4 regions of the Clostridium kluyveri DSM 555 genome follow, and region 4 is predicted to be linked to each of the others. Evidence: riboswitches for the same ligand, from Rfam matches in the RefSeq annotation. Region 4 holds a riboswitch; each other region holds the start of a gene.
The links. A riboswitch is a leader RNA that binds a small molecule or an ion and turns the genes downstream of it on or off. The one in region 4 is predicted to bind thiamine pyrophosphate.

Region 1 (5,003 bases), 360 kb from region 4:
TTTATATATAATTAAATTTCCTTGACAGCTTATTATATATAATGATCAAATTTGTTTTAAAGCATTTTTACCCCTTTAAATCCATTAACTTAATAATGATACACCCTAAAAATACTGTTAATATAACAACCATAGATAAGCCTAAATTTCTGAAAATGAAATCTAAAGGTGAAAAACAAATTAAAAATTATTATGATAATAGAAATTAGGAGGAATTAAAAATGTTAAAATTCAAACACAAATTGCTTTCAGCTTTAATACTTGCAGCACCATTATTATTAAATACAGGAATTGCCACAAGTGTTCATGCATCCGATGCAAAAAATATATCCCTGCTCTGTCAATCTTCATGCCCTTCAACGGCATCAAATAATTGTACAGACCCTACTAATTGCAAAGATTCTAAAAACTGCACCACATCTTCTAATTGTATAAATGTCAATGGAGTAAACTACGATTGTGGAAACTTTGATTATTCAGCACTTAGTAATTTAGGAGTTAACTGTACAAAATAAAATTAACATCTATTTAAATTAAAATAACCATCTAATAATTATTTAGTCACACGTAAAATATTATTTACGTGTGACATAAATTCTAATATCCCTCGATTTAAAAAGTATTTCATAATCAAATTGATATATATTAATAATCTCCCCTGCCTTCAGTATTTACCTTGAATTTCACATTAACCTGTATTTCAGAATCGCATATCACTTTATCCCAATCCGTACCGGTACCTCTTCCATATTTTGATATTGCAATTTTACCCAAATCTAAAACATCCGTTTTATACTTGCATTTAATATTTTTTATAGCTTCATTAGCTTTTTTTTCTACATAATTTCTCATATCTGATTCATATTTTTTTAATAGCTGAGGATTTGAAGATAAATCGCTGTATAATTCATTGGACATCATGTTCCCTTGTATATCTAAATATATTATAAATTTATATTTTCCATCTTCTTCATAACATTTAACTTTTCTTTTTGAATATGCATAACAATTTATATAATGTTTTGAATCCTTTTGTAATGTTAATATTCCCCTAACTCTGCTTTCCTTTAAAATATTAATTATCCTTGTTTCATTCATATCCGCTTTTCCCACCATAACATCTCCTCTGAATATGGCAAGACCCGTAGTTTCTATGCTATTATCCTTTAACTCTATATAAGGTAATAATACATTTCTTCCCTCTGCATCCACTCTAACTATTAAATCCATAGCAGTATACTGCATAGAAAAAAAGTTGTATTCACGCAGATTTTTTATCATTCCCTCAATATATTCCGCAGCATTAGAGTACTCTTTAGTTTTATATTTGAATATGTCTTCAGCTTTTCCTTTACATACTGCGCATAACGCCCTGTCATTTGTAGCTTGATTCTTTACCCATATATCTAAAAAATTTTTTATCCCGAACATTGCAGTTTCTTCACTAAATAAAAATACTCTATTAAGCCCTAAAGTTGATTTTTTTCCCTCTTTTAATTGTCTATTTTGAATTGTCTGTCCTAAATTGCCATTACTTCCAATAATAGTAGTACTCATTACTTGATTTACATTTTCAAAAGAATATACTAAAAGAGGTATACTATAAGATATATTATTAGAACTCTTTTCTATATCAGCTCCCACTCCCACTGGTATTTCCATGTTTTCTACAAGCATTCCACTTGTGCCTAAAAAACACAAAATAAATATTATAACTACAGCAATATGCAAGAAAACCTTGAATTTATTCATAACTATCACCTTTTAAAATCGAATTTATATTTATAATTCCCTAAAATTATTGAAATATTTATCCGACTAAATCACTTGATTTACTGTCATAACCAGAAATACCGCAGTATTCAAATATATATGAACACTGCGGTATTTTCGATGGTTTAAGACGCTGGGAACATTAAGCTAATTGTATATTTCAGATAAATTTAATATCCTAAATCTTCATTAAATATAAATACGTAAATCCTCGAATCATCAAGTTGGTTCCTTATTAAAGTATACTCGTTACATATTCTACTTTTGCTGCTGCAATCCATACAACGGCCTGTAGTAGTACAGGGGGTATTGCAGTTGAGTCTCCTGGCATTGGCAGGAGCAGACACTCTCTTATTTCTCTCTATGGCTTCTTCTAGATTTTTTACAATTTTATTTACTCCACAGACTACAATAACCTTATCAGGCCCAAAGAGCATAGCTGCTACTCTATTGCCTGTACCATCTACGTTAAACAGTTCTCCTTCTTCAGTTAAGGCATTAACACTAGTAAAAAATGCGTCTGCAAAAAAAGTTTCTCTGTGTATCTGCTTTTTTTGCTCTGGAGTTACACCCTCTGCTGCCCTGTCTAAAAACTTATACCTGCCACCTCTTAGATATTCCAGTATACCGGTTTGCTCTAAGGTAGCAGACCCTCCACAACTCACCACAGAATCTTTTTTCACCAACTGCTCTATTTTACTGAAAAATTCCTGTCTATCTTTCACATAAAACCCATTCATGTTGTTCTTTTTCAATGCCTCAATAGTTCTTTTTATTTTTTTGTCATTTACCCAGAAAATATTTTTATCCATAAGGCCACCTCCAAAATTTACTTCAAACTATAATTATTACATTGTCCTATTCATATAATTGAAATATGACATATTATATATTATAATGATTATATAATAATTAAATACTTAATGCTAGGGGTGCCTTGTGGCTGAGAAACACCAGTTGTTAACCCTTCTACCTGATCTGGATAACACCAGCGTAGGGAAGCGGATTTTTAGAAAAATAATGAGTCGTATTCCCATGGAATGCGGCTCTTTTAGCACCTTAGCTGAGTAAAGGAGGTTTTTAATGTCTTTAATAAAAAATTTTACAGAGATTTTATCTCACCCAACTTCTATTTTTGCACTAATCGCCGTTATTATCTTTATCCTGTTCTGGGCGAAAGTTAAAAATGTTAAATTTACTACGCAGCTTGTCACTCAAATAGGTATAGCACTGGCACTGGCTACCATACTTAAAATATTTAGAATATATCATCTTCCTCAAGGTGGAAGTGTAACCTTGGGAAGCATGGTACCTATACTTCTTATGGCTTTGCTTTATGGCCCGGAAGTTGGTTTTATTACTGGATTTTTATATGGAATTATAACCTTAATACTAGATCCATACATACTTCATCCTATACAAGTTATATTTGACTACCCTCTGCCATTTATGGCCTTAGGTATAGCAGGATATTTTAGGAACAGAAAAATTGTAGGTACATTTCTAGCTATTTTGGGAAGATTTATATGTCACTTTATATCTGGAGTAATCTTTTTCGGAAGCTTTGCACCCAAAGGAATGTCTCCTGCAATTTATTCTCTCACCTTAAATGGCATATTCATAGCTGTTGAAGGTGCAATATGTATTGCAATAATGATAGTACTTCCCGTAAAACATTTAGAAACAATTATAAATAAAAAAATGATATCTAATTGAGCTAACAAGGCTAATAGCTCTAAGGCCATTAGCCTTGAAATTAAATTTTAAATTTCTGCACCATTTCATTGAGACTTTGAGAAAGTTCTGCCTGATTTTGTGCAACTACAGCTACCTGTCTTATTTCTTCAGTTGTCTCATCTAACCTGGATTTTATAGTTTCTGCATTTTCACTAGATTGCTCGGCAATTTGTGACATATTCTGCATTGCTTGATTCACTTGATTCACTGCTGCGGTAATCTCTTCAGACATAGCTGCTATATCCAATGACATGGTGCTTAAAAAACTTGAATCATTTTGGTATTGATCTCCCATGATTCCAAACTCTTCTAATCTGCCATGAATGTTTTCGTTTATAAATCTTAATACTTCATTGCCATTTTCGGATAAATTTTTAAATGCATTTTCAGCCTTTATAACAGTATCCTTTATATTTGTTACAGATTTAGAGGATTGTTCTGCAAGCTTTTTCACCTCTTCTGCCACTACAGCAAATCCTCGGCCCTGTTTACCTGCTCTGGCTGCTTCTATGGCAGCATTTAATGCCAATAAATTTGTTTGCTCTGCTATATCCGAAATAGTGTCTGCCATAACTTTTATATTGTCAACTACAGTTCCTTCTTTAATTGCCTGCAGCATATTATTTTTCTTCTTGAAATATAAATCTTTAGATTCTTTGATGGCTTGTTTCCCTTTTTGCTGAACCAAAGCTGCCCTTTTTTTAGATTCATTTGCATTATTACTTCCCTTCTCTGCTTTTTCAGATAGTTCATTGATACCTGAGTTAACTTCTTCTACAGAAGATGTTATTTCCTCTGAGGAGGAACTTGTGTCCTGAATTCCAACAATTATATTATTTAATGAATTATCTATTTTTTCAATTTTTATAGACAATTCTTCTACGGTTGCAAAAAGTTCTTCACTAGATGCACTAATTTCCTGAGAATTTGCCATAATATCCTTGATAAGACTATCTACATTTAAAAGAGCAGTATTTAAAGCTACTCCTGTTTTACCGAATTCATCACTTCTCGTAATAACAATGGGAGCAGAAAAATCGTACAAAGCAAGTTTTTCTGCAAAGGATTTTATTTTCATCAAAGGAATGTTTATATCCTTTGAAATAATAAGTCCAAGCACCACTGCAAGCAGTAATCCTCCAATCATAAATACGAGCATAATTTTATTGTTTTCTAAATATAAGGAATTATTTTTTAAATTTGCTTCTTCCGCACTTTTCACCTGTTTATTCATTAATTTATCAACATTTCCCACCATTATTTCTCTAAGAGTTAGTATCTTATTATACTCTTTAATTGCTTCATCAAAATTTTCATTATTAATAAAATTAATAATATTATTTATTATATTTTTATATTCATTAAACTGGCTTCTATAGGTTGGCCATATTTGCTTTTCAACATTATTCATAACAAACTTTTCATAGTCAAGCATATTTTTCTCATTTAACGCCATATCACTTTTTATATTCTTCTCCAGTTCACTCCTTTTA
Region 2 (5,003 bases), 1.2 Mb from region 4:
ATTACTAGGGTAAATTTTAACATAAAAATTGTAGAGTATACAGTGATTTTGACGAATTGGTGAGGTTTGCACGTTATGGTTTCACTTGGGTAACTATAAGTAAAAAAATAAAGCCTGCATTTTGGAGGGTACAGGCTTATTATCATACTTTATTTATAGATTCTTCTATGTACGACTTTTTCATTTAAGTAATATTGCTTTTACAAAATTTGTTATCTCCATAGCATTAGAAAGTATACTTACGGGATGGGTAAACATAGTAAAAGGTAATAGCCTAAAATCATTTTAATTATGATATAATTGCCATTAGTTAAGTCAACACAGTAAACTGCTTAATTCTCTATTAATAATTAACAAAAGGAATACAGATATTCTGGATGGTTTAAACTATTTAAATAAAATAGATGGGGTGGTAAAATGAATATAAAGTTAGTTCCTGGCCTTAATAACTCCGGAACAGATCATTGGCAGAGCACTTGGGAAAAAAGATATGGCTTTGGAAGAGTAAATCAAGAGGAATGAGATTATCTGGTATATAATGAATGGGAAAAAACCTTAATAGGAAAACCTTGAAAGAGATAATCAATGCGGTACAGTATTGATTGCTCCCAGTCTTGGTTGCTTACTCACCGTCAAAGCCATTCCTAAAATACGAAAATATTTGAATGCAGTCTTTTTGGTGGCTCCGCCAAATCCTGATGACAAACAATTTCCAAAGTTTTTAGCTTCTTTTGGGTCTTTACCTGAAGTTAATTTAGAAGTACCGGGAATGCTGATATACAGTGAAAATGATCCGTATTCTTCTTCTATGTTTTGTATACAGAAAGGTAAACAGTGGGGCTTTGAAACAATATCTGCTGGTAGAAAAGGTCATATAAACAGTGAATCCAATATAGATGATTGGAGTGAAGGCTTCAACTTATTTCAAAAGCTGTTAGAAGAGGTTGAATTAAATAATAGGGCTAGAATGGATAATTGAAATAGACATTAGCTTGTTGGGTGTAGTTCTTCTTCTTCCACAGCTCGGAACACTCTAAATTTATAGTATAATTAAAAAATATCAGCAGCTTGCTGTCAGTTTGACATTCGCCTTTGCTTGTGCTAAAATACTTTCCAAATCGAATAACGGACAGGGGAGCTTGTGAAACGGGCTGAGAGGAAGTTTATAACTTCGACCCTTACACCTGATGTGGATAATGCCACCGTAGGAAAGGTCTCTGTTGCTATTATCGCGCGGAGAACGCTCATCGGGCGTTTTCCGCTATTTTATTACCCGGCAAACTAAAAATTAAAGACTGAGGATTCAAATATTTTTGGAACAATGCTTGAAACTGTGCATCAAAAGGTTCCACTCGTACACTGTATCACAAACTACGTCACCGTCAACGACTGCGCAAACCTGCTGCTATCCTGCGGTGCATCCCCCATTATGGCCGACGATGAAGCGGAAGTGGAGCAGATTACGACGCTGTGCGCGGATCATCGACGCCGTGTATTGCTTAAGCGGCGAAGAGCTTAACAGAGGGACAAGCTATGAAATTCGATAGGGATGTGCTGCGCCTGCATGCGGTCGGTCGAAATTGTAATATTATGCTCCTTTGGGGTCAGGTCAGGTTCGGCAGAATCCCAAAGCTACACTAGCAACTGACTTAAATCCTTGGCAAATTTTGTTCTAGTTGTAGTATAGAAGGTTACTTTCATGACAAAATCTTCTACTTCTTTAATTGAAGAAACTGAAAAATAGCGAAAGAGCATGAATCACCAGCCACTCTAAATCATGCTTCACATTTTGGGTAATCTACTATAAATGATGGTGCTAATTCGTAATTAAAATTTTTTAAGGTGACTTCAATGATACATTTGATCGTTATTCCTAGTTTCTCTTTATTAATTTTTATGGTATATCCTTCTATGATACCTGAGTCTTCTAACTCGCTCTGCTATGAAAAAAAGGAACACCAAACACTCTAACTGTGTTTGGCGCCCCCTTATGCCTAGATACAGATAAGTTCTAATATTACAATCTCATCCTCAATCATCTATACCTTCATGGAAACTCGGGTGCGCTCCATCATATCCTCATCCGTCAGTGGATGGAGATTTTAGGTAGTCAGAACGAACTTGTTCCGCCATATCAAAGGCAGTCTTATCAATAGCTGTACAATGTTGTGCCAGTTTGCCGGTCAGAAGAAGTTTCCGATACATCTGTGATCTTTGTTCGTGTAGATAGTTTAGTCGCAACAAGCTGTGTTTCCCTAAATCCTTAAGTTTATCTTCTCCATCAATTTCAATGTTGGGATATAACAATCCATCAATTTCCGTATATCCAAATTAAACCTTTCCATGAAGCAAATCCTCCAACAAAGATTATTTACAATTCATCGGTAATCGTTTGGCTGTTGTGCTTAACAATTATTGATTTTCGTAAACATCCTTATTGAAAAACTGCTAATTAGGTGGAGAGTTTTTGTTTTCCTTGTAGATAGTCTAAAATCATATATCGACGCAAACTGTAGACAAAATAAAGTTTCAATACCATTCTTAGTTTGATTATCATTTCTACGGCTACCTTCTGGAAGCCTTTTTTACATTATTCTTACATTAATATTATTATACTATTCTGTGGCGTCTTTGCAATATAAATATCCTATCAGAATCAATGAAAATACAACGATAAGACTGTTTAAAGATAAATTCATAAAACCGTTAATTAAACCAAATGATAGAATTAGAGAGGAAAACCTGATCCAGTTACAAAGTTCTTAAGTTTATGCTGTTGTGATTAGCTTGTGGTTTTTAGTTTCAGTCACTAAAGTACCTTCAACTCGTTAAAACATAATCAAAATAAGCAGGGTACTTTCCCTGCTTATAGTATTATACCTAAAATAGATTTGGTAGCTAACCCACAAATACCTAAAATTGTCATTCCGATTCCAAGAATCATTCCTGTAAATAATTTAAACATTGTTATCACCTCAAAAATAGCTTTACCAAAAATACTATCTTTATACAAAAAATATTTGTAATAGAGATAGTATGAATAGCAAAATACTATGTTGTCTCCTTAATATAGTTTTAATATATTTTAATCTATAAAAGCTCTGGCAAATACCAGGGCTTTTATCTTTTCTAGGAGTAATTATACATTTGATCTTTTTCCATTAGTATAGAATAAATTAAGAACTTTTATTATTGGATAATAATTCAATCTTTTTGTCTACCAAAATAAATCCTATTCCTGATATTAAGCCTGCTAAAGCTCCTATTATAGTAGCTATTCCTATGTTACCGCGCACAACACAACCCACTATTATTCCAGCAATTCCCACAATGATAAGAATTATTCCTATGATTTTCATTTATTTCTCTCCTCCTTTCAATTATTACATATAAGTACTTCTACAATAATATGTATATTCCTGCTCAATATTCCAATTTTATATAAAAAAATAAAGCCCCGAAAAACCGGGGCAATAATTATTTCTATGATGTTGTAGTTATAACTACATCTGCAATATATTTTCCCTATATAAATGCAGAATCCAATATGTTAACAACACCCTTGATCTTCCTGTAACAGTCATGATGCATAAGTTTTCCTATATCAGAAAAGGAGAGGTATTCGCCTCTCCCTGGTTTATCTTTACTTAGTTTTTTATCCTGGTTAAGCCTTTCTTTCAATATTTCCCTTATCTTCATACCTCTCACCTATTTTTTTATTTATCCATTCTCTCTTTAACTATTTTACTATATTTATTTAACATTGAATCTAGCATTTGACTTGCAATAATTATTTCTGAATCTAATAAACTATCTTTCTGCGTGATTAGATTGTCAAGATTTCTTTTTAAAGACTCTATTTGTGATAGAATATTATCTATCTGAGACATACTAATTCACTCCTTTTTTAATTAGTATAAAGAATGAGTAAAATCCTATAAATATTAATCGACTGGAAATAAACCCATATTATTCAATTATGCACAAAAATAAGCACCCTAGATGACGAGTGCTTATTTCTTATATTGGGCTTAGAGTGGCGGTTGCATTTAAGTTTTAAGTGCCCTGCAACCACAGACACCGGGTTAAATCTTCATGTGGGGAACTAATTTATAATCTATTATGATATTTATTATATACGGTATTTGTTACAATCTAATGTACTATGTAATAACTATTTGTAAATAATATAAAATAGATGCCCTGAATAAATACGATTATGATAAAAAACACTCAGACTTGCTAAATGCCTTACCCTCTAATTGTCACTGTATCCAATCCTCTATCAACTAAATCTTTAAAATATAAAAATAAGATAAGCACCTAAATATGTGGATGCTTATCTTGTTGCTTTATACACTAAGGGAACTTGTGTATCACTGATAATATTTTATACGTCAATTCTTAAAATTTCCTTAAAAATAAGCACCAGTTTCCCAGTGCCTATCTCCGACATACACATCATATATAGTTTTATTTTATTTGCGGTTTCCCGTATTGGAGCCCCATTTAACCCTGAAGCCAGAGGTGTATTTTAAGGAAAAATTTGTATATGAATTACTACCAGTGTAGTCCCTGACATTCTCATTATAACTATTACACTACAACCCAAATTTTTAGTTATTTAAAGAATCAATGTATTCTTTGGCTTCTTTTAATCCCAGTCCAGTAGCAGTTCTATATTTTTTTACTGCCTCAATTTTTTTATTTTCTGAAAGAAGGCATTTTAACTCATCTGTTATTGTATCAGGTACTCCAACTTGTTTAGCAGTTTTATTTAAATTTACATTTATACGTGCTATATCACTTCTTATCTGACTAATACTACTTATTATCCATATTAATAGTCCTGCTCCTATAAGCCCACCGATAATTATATAATTCATAGCTTCGCTCCTTTGTTGATAACTCTTTTAGGTATAATAAAAATATTTTTGTCCCAACTTTGTCCTATTTTTGCGTCAAATTTGTCTCATTTTTCTTTCATTTTCATCTCACGATTT
Region 3 (5,003 bases), 160 kb from region 4:
TATATTTTAGAACCAGAAATATTTAAATATTATGGGAAAAATAAGAAATGTGATTTCAGCAGTGAACTTTTTCCTCTTCTGCTTAAGGAAAAAGCAGCTGTGTTTGGATATGTGGCAGAAGGTTACTGGTGTGATATAGGAAATATCGACCAGTATATGAAATGCCATTTTGATATATTAAAGGGGTTTGCAAATGTAAATATAAAGGCACAAAAGTATAGCGAAGACATATGGATAGGGGAAGATTGTGAAATAAGTCCCCAGGCTAAAATTTCAACACCTGTATATATAGGAAAGGGAAGCAAAATATATAAAAATGCACAAATAGGCCCTTATACTGTACTGGGAGAGAATAATATTATATGTTCTGATGCCACCATAAAGAGAAGTGTACTTTTTAATAATTGCTATATAGGAGACAAAGCCCAAATAAGAGGGGCGGTACTTTGCAAGAAAGTTCAAGTTAAATCAAAGTGTTCTGTATTTGAAGAAGCTGCCCTTGGAAATGATACTATTATAAAGGATAAGGCCATAATAAAGCCTGGAGTTAAAATATGGCCAAATAAAATAATAGAAAGCGGTACCCTGGTAAATTCCAATATAATATGGAAGGAAAAAGCCTCAAAATCTATTTTTGGGAGAAATGGTATTAGTGGAGAGATAAATGTAGATATAACTCCAGAGTGTGTGTCAAAACTTGGTTCTGCATATGGTTCTGTTTTAAAGGCGGACTCCAGGGTTGCCATAGCCTGCAGTGATAATGGAGCGGCACAGATGTTTAAATATTCCCTGGCCACAGGGCTTTTGTCTATGGGTTTGGAGGTTATGGACTTGAAAAAGATGCCCATGGCCTTTATAAGACAGTCAATTCTTTTTTTTGGAGCTCAGGCAGGAATTTATGTATGTGTAAATAGGAATGCCCCGGAAAAGGTTACTATAATATTTATGGATAAAAATGGACTCAATATAGATAGGGGCATGGAGAGAAAGATAGAAAGCAGCTTCACAAGAGAGGACTTTAGAAGAGTTAAACCAGATAAGTTCAAGCATATGGAACATATATACAATTGCCTAGAATATTATAAAAGACAGCTTGTAAATGGATTTTCTCTTGAAAATATAAAAAATCAGAAGTATAGGGCGGTTCTAAGTATTGAAGATCCTATGGTGCTTGAAGTAATTACTGGAGTTTTAAAGGAACTTAAAGTTGAGGTAAAACTTTATGATAAGTTTGGAGATACGGAAGGATTGGCCCAAAAAGTTATAGAGGATAGTGCGAATCTGGGAATTGAGATAGATGAGGAATGTGAAAGACCGGTTATTATAGATGAAAAAGGAAGTATAATAAAAGATAATCTTTATGATGCTCTAAATGCGCTGGTTATGCTTAAAACCCATGACATAAGAACTTTAGTAGTTCCAGTTACGGCCTCTTCCACCATGGAAAAGCTGGCTAAAATATGCGGGTGCAAATTTATAAGAACCAAAACTGCCCATAAAGTTATATTGGAAACCTACTTGAAAAATACAACGGGTATAAATAAAAGAGATATGGTAAGTGCATATCTTATGACATTGGATGCAGTAAGTGTGTGTTCCATGATTATTAATTTTATGGCAAACTGCAACAGAACCCTTTCACAGATAACATCTATTATACCCAAATATTATACTATGAAAAAGGAAATAAAGTGTCCCTGGAATATGAAAGGGAGACTGATGAGAAATCTGATAGAAGAGAATACTTCAAAATCCGTAGATCTAATTGAAGGGGTAAAACTTAATTTTGAAGATGGATGGACACTGGTAATGCCAGATGCAGAAGAGCCTTTATGTAAGATATATACAGAGTGCAGCGATTATAAAAAACTCAATAAACTTACAGAGGATATTCTAACCCAAATTACTACGATAACCAGTGAATGTTGAAGTAGAGAATTCTAAGGTGAGATTTTCTAAGGTACAGATGAGAAAAGTATTCTTTTATAAGTAAACTCCATCTGAACCTTAGGATCACTTCATAGGGGGATTCATAATATGAATATAAATGAAAAATACATAGAAGCAGAAGAAAAATATTTAAAGTTAAGAGAAATTTTAAAAAGGTGTAGAGAGGAAAATAAAAGAACTTTTGCAGATTTGTCAAGTATTTCTGGTCTTGAGGAGGAGGAATTAAAAAATATAGAAAAAGGTATAGATAAAGATATAATTCATTTTTTGATATATGCAAAAGTACTGGGGATTAATATAAATTTAAGTTATAAGGAAAATTATAAACTTCGCTAAAATGTTTGGCGAAGTTTATTTAGTTAATACTTAGTTATTTTTATTAACTAACTTTAAATTCGTGTAAATAGGCTGACATACAGGAACAAAAGAAAATGATTGAAACTATTTATTACTTGATTAGTAATAAATATTATGGTACATTATAGAATAAGAAAGCTGAATATTATGTGCAGGGGGGCTGGTGTTTCCGGCTGAGATTAAGAAGTTAATTCTTTGACCCTAAACCTGATCTGGGTAATGCCAGCGTAGGAAGTTGTTTGTGTAGGTATTTAAGTAATTAAAGCATAATTCTACGGAATTATGCTTTTTATTATGTTTTTTATCCGAACGGTGCCAGTTCTAATACCTCTTAACATAATCGGTCAGTGTATAGAGAACCAACAATAAAAGGAGGATAAAGTATGAATTTTACTACTCAAATGGATGCTGCTAAAAAAGGAATTATAACAAAAGAGATGAAAGTAGTATCTCAAAAAGAAGGTGTGGATGTAGAAATTTTAAGGGAGCTTGTAGCTGAAGGTAAAATAGTAATACCTGCAAATAAAAACCATAAGTCCTTAGATGCCCAGGGTGTTGGACAGGGATTAAAGACTAAAATAAATGTCAATTTAGGCATATCAAAAGATTGTGCTAACATAGATATGGAGCTTGAGAAAGTTAAAACTGCAATTGAAATGAAAGCAGAAGCTATAATGGATTTAAGTTCCTATGGTAAAACTGAAGAGTTTAGAAAAAGAATTGTAGAAATGTGTTCTGTTATGATAGGTACTGTACCTATATACGATGCAGTAGGATTTTATGATAAGGAATTGAGTGATATATCACCGGAGGAGTTCCTAGCTGTGGTAGAAAAACATGCCCAGGATGGGGTGGATTTTATGACTATACATGCGGGAATCAACAGGGAAACTGCAAAAGTATTTAAGAGAAATAAAAGACTTACCAATATAGTATCAAGAGGGGGCTCTCTTTTATATGCATGGATGGAACTAAACAATAAAGAAAATCCATTTTATGAATACTACGATAAAGTTTTAGATATATGTGCAAGGTATGATGTTACTATAAGTCTTGGAGATGCCTGTCGTCCAGGAAGTATTAATGATTCTACAGATGCAAGTCAGATAAAGGAACTTATAACTCTCGGAGAGCTTACCAAAAGAGCCTGGGAAAAGAATGTACAGGTTATAGTTGAAGGACCGGGGCATATGTCCTTAAATGAAATAGCTGCTAATATGCAGCTGGAAAAAAAGCTGTGTCATGGGGCGCCTTTTTATGTACTTGGACCTTTGGTTACAGATATTGCACCAGGATATGATCACATAACAAGTGCCATTGGGGGAGCAATAGCAGCTGCAAATGGTGCAGATTTTCTATGCTATGTTACTCCAGCAGAACATTTAAGGCTTCCAAATCTAGAAGATATGAAAGAGGGAATCATAGCTTCTAAGATAGCGGCACATGCGGCAGATGTAAGTAATAATATAAAAGGTGCCAAGGAATGGGATTATAAAATGAGTGAGGCAAGAAAAGAGCTTAATTGGGAAAAAATGTTTGACTTAGCAATTGATCCAGAAAAAGCAAGGAGATATAGAAGAGAATCTACTCCAGAACATGAGGATACCTGCACCATGTGTGGAAAAATGTGTGCTGTTAGAAATATGAACAAAGTAATGGAAGGAAAAAATATAAATATTTTAAGAGAAGAAGATTAGAGTGTATTTTAAAATGTTAAGAGCATCTCAACGGCTTGCCCCTAAGACCCTAAGAATCACTTGATATAAATATGTTAAAATATTATGTTAAAAAGTATAGAATCTATAGTAATATAAATATAGTATTTATATTTTGGAGGTATTTAATTGAGTGAATGGTATAAGGGAGCTATAAAACATGATTCAATATGGTAATCACAATGAAATGGATACAATAAAGGAGACTATAGATAATGAGAGGGTAATTGCAAAGTATCAGCCTATTGTGTCATTGGTAAAGAAAAAAATAGTAGCATTTGAAGGATTGACGAGAGGAGTAAATATTTTAAATTCAGAGATTATACCCCCTCTTGAAATGTTTGAATATGCGAGAAAGCATGATATGACAATTGCACTTGATAGGTTGTGCAGAGAAAAATGTATTGAGGGCTTTAAAAGTATACATAGAATGAATAATAAGTGGAATCTTTTTATAAATGTAGATGCTTCAGTTATAGAAAAATTAGAAGGGTCAAATTATTTTCTTAATCAAATATTGAAAGGAAAAATTTCACCTAAAAACATTGTAATTGAGATTAACGAGGCCCGTACAGGGAACTTAAATGTATTAGAAAGATTTACTAATACCTATAGAAAAAAGGGATTTTTGATTGCTTTGGATGATGTGGGAGCAGGTTTTTCAAATCTTGACAGGATTTCAATTATAAAACCTGACATTATAAAGCTAGATGCACTGCTGGTTAGAAACATTCAGGACAGTTATCACAAGCAGGAAATATTTAAATGTATTACAGGCCTTGCCAATAGAATAGGTGCAATAGTTGTGGCAGAGGGGGTGGAAACCCAAATTGAACTTAATTATGTAGTTGAATTTGGTGCCCATTTGGTTCAGGGATATTTTTTTTCAAAGCCTGAATTTATAAATAATAATATGATTAAAAAGGTTAATGATAAGATTGAAAATGCAGTAAATAGTTATAAAGAGCATATGATTTTAAA
Region 4 (5,003 bases):
TTTAAATAGAAAAATAAATGAAGAAAAGAAAATTGAATTTTTAAGGATTAGCCAGAATCAGCTAAATAGAATTCAGTGGCTTGTAAAGAGTTTGCTTCAACTTGCAAGACTTGATGTAGGAGCAGTAAGATTTGAAATAAAAAGTAATGATATAAATAAAACTGTAACAGCTTCTATAGAATCACTTAAAATAAAGTCAGAAAGTGCAGATGTTAAAGTTGAATTTTATCCTGAAGAGAATGAAATTATGGTTAATCATGATCCAAATTGGATAAATGAAGCTATTATAAATATAATTAAGAATGCCATTGAGCACACTAAACCAGGTGGGAAAGTTCAGGTATTTACGGAGAAATCTCAGGTATGTTCTAGAATAATGGTTAAGGACAATGGCGAAGGAATACACAGGGAAGAAATTAAACATATATTTGAGAGATTTTATAAGGGAAGAACAAATAGAAGTGAAGAATCTATTGGAATTGGGCTGGCACTTTCAAAATCCATAATTGAAGGAAATCAGGGCATGATTAATGTAAAAAGTAAAATAGGTAAAGGAACTACCTTTGAGGTTGTTTTTTTAAATAGGTTCATTTGATTTATCCATATATCAAAAATTAAGAGGATTATATATAATAAATTATATCAATTATTGAAGAAAGGAATGTGTATGATTTCTGATTTTTTACTGGTAGGAGGAATTATTTGTGCCGCTATAGTTATAATGGTGGTTAAAGATAAAAAATCAAATAAATAACATTCTATATTAATAGCACACAGAATTTAAGATGCTAATATTTTTTAAATCTAAAAAAGTACTTTATCTGTCGTAGTAATTGTGTTATAATAAAATTACTACGACAGATAAAGTAAAATGAGGTGAATTCTTTGATAAGTAGTGATGTTATCCGGGGATATAATGATATAATCATTCTTTTTATGCTTTTAGAGGATGAATCTTATGGATATGAAATATCAAAAAATATCAGAAGGTTATCTGAGGATAAGTATATTATAAAAGAAACTACTCTTTATTCAACATTTAATCGACTTGAAAAAAATAAATATATAGAGTCTTTTTATAAGGATGAAACCTTTGGAAAAAGACGTACTTATTATAGAATTACTCCTCTTGGTCGAGTGTATTATAAAGAAAAGTGTCGGGAATGGGATTTGACAAAAGAAGTAATAAATAAATTTATCAAGGAGAGCTAACAAAATGGAAACTATAAAAAATTATTTGGACAATGTATTTGCCGCCCTTCCAAAAACAGATGAACTATTTAAACTAAAAAATGATTTATTGATTAATATGGAGGAAAAGTACAATGAGTTAAAAAGTGAGAAAAAATCAGAAAATGAAGCTATTGGTATTGTAATTTCAGAGTTTGGCAATATTGATGAATTAATCGGTGAACTTGGAGTTAATCTTCATGAAGATGAGATGAATTTTCCAACTATTACTGAGGAAGAAGTAAAGAATTATATGACTATGAAAAAACAAACAGGTATATTAGTGGGAATAGGTGTGTTTTTGTGTATTACAGGTACTGCTTTATTAATATTAATTACTACTCTTGTAGATGAAGGTATTATTGGCAGAGGATTTTCTGAAGATACAGGATATATGATTGGCCTTATTACATTATTTGTTATGATCGTACCTGCAGTGGCTCTATTTATTTATTCCGGTATGAAGTCTGAGAGATATAAATATTTGAAAAAAGGTTTTAATGTGCCCCTTTCTGTAAAATCCCTATTGCAGCAGAGATATAATGGTTTTACATCAACTTATATGGTATCTTTAATACTAGGTGTGTGTCTTTGTGTTTTATCTCCAGTTTCAATTTTTGCAGCATCTGTTTTTGGCGATACTGCGTCTATCTATGGAGTAATTGTCTTACTTATTATAATAGCAATTGCTGTTTTTATATTTATATATTATGGAAGTATTAAAGAAAGTTTTACATTTCTTTTAAGGATTGATAATTTTTCAAAAGAAAATGTAGAAAATAATAAAGTTATTGGTGCAGTTGCTGCTATACTATGGCCTTTGGCGGTGTGTATTTTTTTAGTTAGTGGGCTTGTTTTTAATAAATGGTATATTAATTGGATTATATTCCCTATAACTGGTATTTTATTTGGGATGTTCAGCTCAGTTTACAGTATTATCAAAAAACGAAAAGATTAATATTTCATTTTCTTTTATGGTGATACAATTAATATGTAAACTTTCTCATTAATATAAGTGATTGTATTTACGAGGAAAAAGATAAATATAGTTGCGATGGCTAATAATAAATATTCATGGATAAATAAGGTGCAGTTATAGTATAGATTTTAATTTGAGAAATTTTGAGAGGACTGAATAGATTTTTCGTCCACCTCCAATAGTGTAAAAAAACTGGGGGTTCGATGAACTTAAAAAATAAGATTTAATAAGGGTTTGTGATTTTTATTAACACTTCATTAACATGTTGATATTTTCATAAACCCTGTTATAATAATATATAAATGGGATTTTAGACTACCTATAAGGAATTGAAACCTATAGGCTCATTAGTAAGTGACTCAATGATTTTGGTTCTATGCATATAATAAGTTTAATGATAAATTCTCAGCTGTTTGAAACTAGGTAGTATCATCATATGCAGCTTATATTTCCCAAGGTAAGTACTTTACCATATTTAGCTTCGTTGTCATATTTGGAACTTCTTAATCCTGTACTCCATATTTTTTAAATTCCCAATAATTTTGTTTTGCCATTATAATATCTTCTTAAAAAATAAAATTTGTATTGGAATTTACATGATACATCTGTAAACAAATTATTCATAAACTTGATTTCAAATCCATATTGTGATAAATTGGTATTATAAAAAATTAAAATTTAATATCTTTAAGGGGAGTCTGTATTAACAGTCTGAGAATGGGATGTTATCCCTTACCCTCATAACCTGATTTGGGTAATGCCAACGTAGGGAAATACGGTTTGTTATCACAAATTCCTTATGAATTTGTGATTTTTGAATTATTTTTGTTAACATTGTAGTATTTGTTTTTTCAGAAGGCTATAATGCAGATTATAATTTAACAAATTTAAATTTGAAAGTTATGAGGGAGCAATAATGCTTCCTTTTTTGTTTAAGCACTTTCGTAAATAGCATATCGTTGGTATTTCTCAATTAATTTTAGAAAGGAGGAGAAAAATGATACTTCTTGTAAATGGAAAAGAATTAGAAGTAGAGGACAATATTAGTGTCATAGAGTTGCTAAATAGTCTGGAAATTAATTTGGATATCGTTGTAGTTGAAATTGATTTTGAAATAATTCCCAAAGACAAGTATTTATCAACAAAGCTTTCTACTAATTCAAAAGTTGAAATAATACGTTTTGTTGGAGGTGGCTAAAATGATTATTTATGTAAACGAAAGGAAAGCTAATATAAAGGAAAATACGACAGTCTACGAATTAAAAAAATTAATGAAAAATGATGCAGATATAATTGTATACAATGGTTTTATCATTAAAAAAGATTATACTTTAAAAGAAAAAGATAGAGTAGTATTTATAAAAAGAGGTGAAATACCAAAAGAAGACGAAATGGAAGCAATGCTTATGGCAAGGCATACACCTTGTGTACACCAGAAAATAAAAAGATATACCGTTGGAATTGCAGGACTTGGAGGATTAGGTTCAAATGCAGCTTTATCTTTGGCAAGGGTAGGAATAGGCAAATTACTTTTAGTTGATTTTGATGTAGTAGAGCCAAGCAATTTAAATAGACAGCAGTACTATATAAAACATTTAGGTATGAAAAAAACTGATGCATTGGAACAAATTATAAAAGATTGTAACCCATATGTGAAAATTGAAAAGGCAAATATATATTTAGATGAGAGCAATATTGTAGAAGTTTTCAAAGATGTAGATATAATAGTTGAAGCTTTTGACAATCCTAAGTGCAAAGCAATGCTTGCAAATATTTCACTGAGTAAACTAAAAGATAAAAAAATTATTGTGGCATCAGGAATGGCAGGATATTTTTCAAGCAATAAAATAAAAACTAAAAAAATAAAAGATAATTTTTATCTGGTTGGTGATGGTGAAAATGAGGCTAAACCTGGATGTGGACTAATGGCCCCAAGAGTTGCTATAGCTGCAAATCATCAGGCAAATGCAGTATTGAGAATTATTTTAGGAGAAGAGTAAATTAATAAAGATAAGTTTTAATTATCTATAATAGATTGTGTTGGAGGAAATAAATATGGACAATTTAATAATTGGTGGAACAGAAGTGAAAAGTAGACTTTTTATTGGAACAGGTAAATATTCATCAAATAGTATTATACCTAGAATATTGAAAAAATCTAAATCTCAGGTCATTACTATTGCATTAAGAAGAGTTGACATCACTTCAAAAGAAGAAAATATGTTAAATTACATTAATAAAGATTGTATATTACTGCCTAATACATCAGGAGCACGAAATGCAGAAGAAGCCATAAGGTTGGCCAGAATTGCAAGGGCTGCTGGATGTGGAAATTGGATCAAAATAGAAGTTATCTCAGATAATAAATATCTATTACCTGATAACTATGAAACTATTAAAGCTACAGAAGTATTAGCAAAAGAAGGATTTATCGTGTTACCCTATATGAATCCTGACCTAATGGATACTAAAAGATTAGTTAATGCCGGTGCAGCAGCAGTAATGCCTCTAGGTGCACCTATTGGAACTAATAGAGGAATTGCTACAAAAGAAATGATAAGAATTATAATAGATGAAATTGCAACTCCTATAGTTGTTGACGCAGGTATAGGGAAACCATCACAGGCAGCAGAAGCAATGGAAATGGGTGCTGATGCAGTACTTGTTAATACAGCTATAGCTAGTGCAGGAAATCCGGTACTTATGGCAGAAGCTTTTGGACTTGCCGTGGAAAGTGGAAGAAAAGCATTCTTAGCTAAATTAGGGCAAGAAAAGTTAATGGCAGAAGCTTCAT

Region 1: another riboswitch for thiamine pyrophosphate. It lies ahead of thiT (energy-coupled thiamine transporter ThiT); the one in region 4 lies ahead of thiS (sulfur carrier protein ThiS).
Region 2: another riboswitch for thiamine pyrophosphate. It lies ahead of CKL_RS19960 (hydroxyethylthiazole kinase); the one in region 4 lies ahead of thiS (sulfur carrier protein ThiS).
Region 3: another riboswitch for thiamine pyrophosphate. It lies ahead of thiC (phosphomethylpyrimidine synthase ThiC); the one in region 4 lies ahead of thiS (sulfur carrier protein ThiS).

What each region holds. Positions count from the first base shown of each region.
Region 1 is NC_009706.1:2,074,843-2,079,845, forward strand. It holds gene CKL_RS09990 (hypothetical protein) at 222-515, shown strand; gene CKL_RS09995 (Ger(x)C family spore germination protein) at 646-1,752, opposite strand; gene CKL_RS10000 (lactate utilization protein) at 1,944-2,585, opposite strand; TPP riboswitch at 2,692-2,790, shown strand; gene thiT (energy-coupled thiamine transporter ThiT) at 2,857-3,489, shown strand; gene CKL_RS10010 (methyl-accepting chemotaxis protein) at 3,530-5,003, opposite strand, start outside.
Region 2 is NC_009706.1:2,954,627-2,959,629, forward strand. It holds gene CKL_RS21610 (alpha/beta hydrolase) at 418-522, shown strand; gene CKL_RS14120 (RBBP9/YdeN family alpha/beta hydrolase) at 599-979, shown strand; TPP riboswitch at 1,122-1,230, shown strand; partial or broken gene CKL_RS19960 (hydroxyethylthiazole kinase) at 1,322-1,474, shown strand; gene CKL_RS21615 (hypothetical protein) at 1,633-1,755, opposite strand; gene CKL_RS14125 (TnpV protein) at 2,080-2,307, opposite strand; gene CKL_RS14130 (hypothetical protein) at 3,177-3,359, opposite strand; gene CKL_RS20925 (hypothetical protein) at 3,526-3,699, opposite strand; gene CKL_RS14135 (aspartyl-phosphate phosphatase Spo0E family protein) at 3,717-3,890, opposite strand; gene CKL_RS14140 (ribosomal protein L7/L12) at 4,617-4,886, opposite strand.
Region 3 is NC_009706.1:1,878,259-1,883,261, reverse strand. It holds gene CKL_RS08735 (mannose-1-phosphate guanyltransferase) at 1-1,929, shown strand, start outside; gene CKL_RS08730 (hypothetical protein) at 2,038-2,286, shown strand; TPP riboswitch at 2,451-2,558, shown strand; gene thiC (phosphomethylpyrimidine synthase ThiC) at 2,691-4,004, shown strand; gene CKL_RS08720 (EAL domain-containing protein) at 4,183-5,003, shown strand, end outside.
Region 4 is NC_009706.1:1,719,783-1,724,785, reverse strand. It holds gene CKL_RS08070 (sensor histidine kinase) at 1-595, shown strand, start outside; gene CKL_RS08065 (PadR family transcriptional regulator) at 877-1,212, shown strand; gene CKL_RS08060 (permease prefix domain 1-containing protein) at 1,217-2,188, shown strand; TPP riboswitch at 2,890-2,998, shown strand; gene thiS (sulfur carrier protein ThiS) at 3,207-3,407, shown strand; gene thiF (sulfur carrier protein ThiS adenylyltransferase ThiF) at 3,409-4,209, shown strand; gene CKL_RS08045 (thiazole synthase) at 4,265-5,003, shown strand, end outside.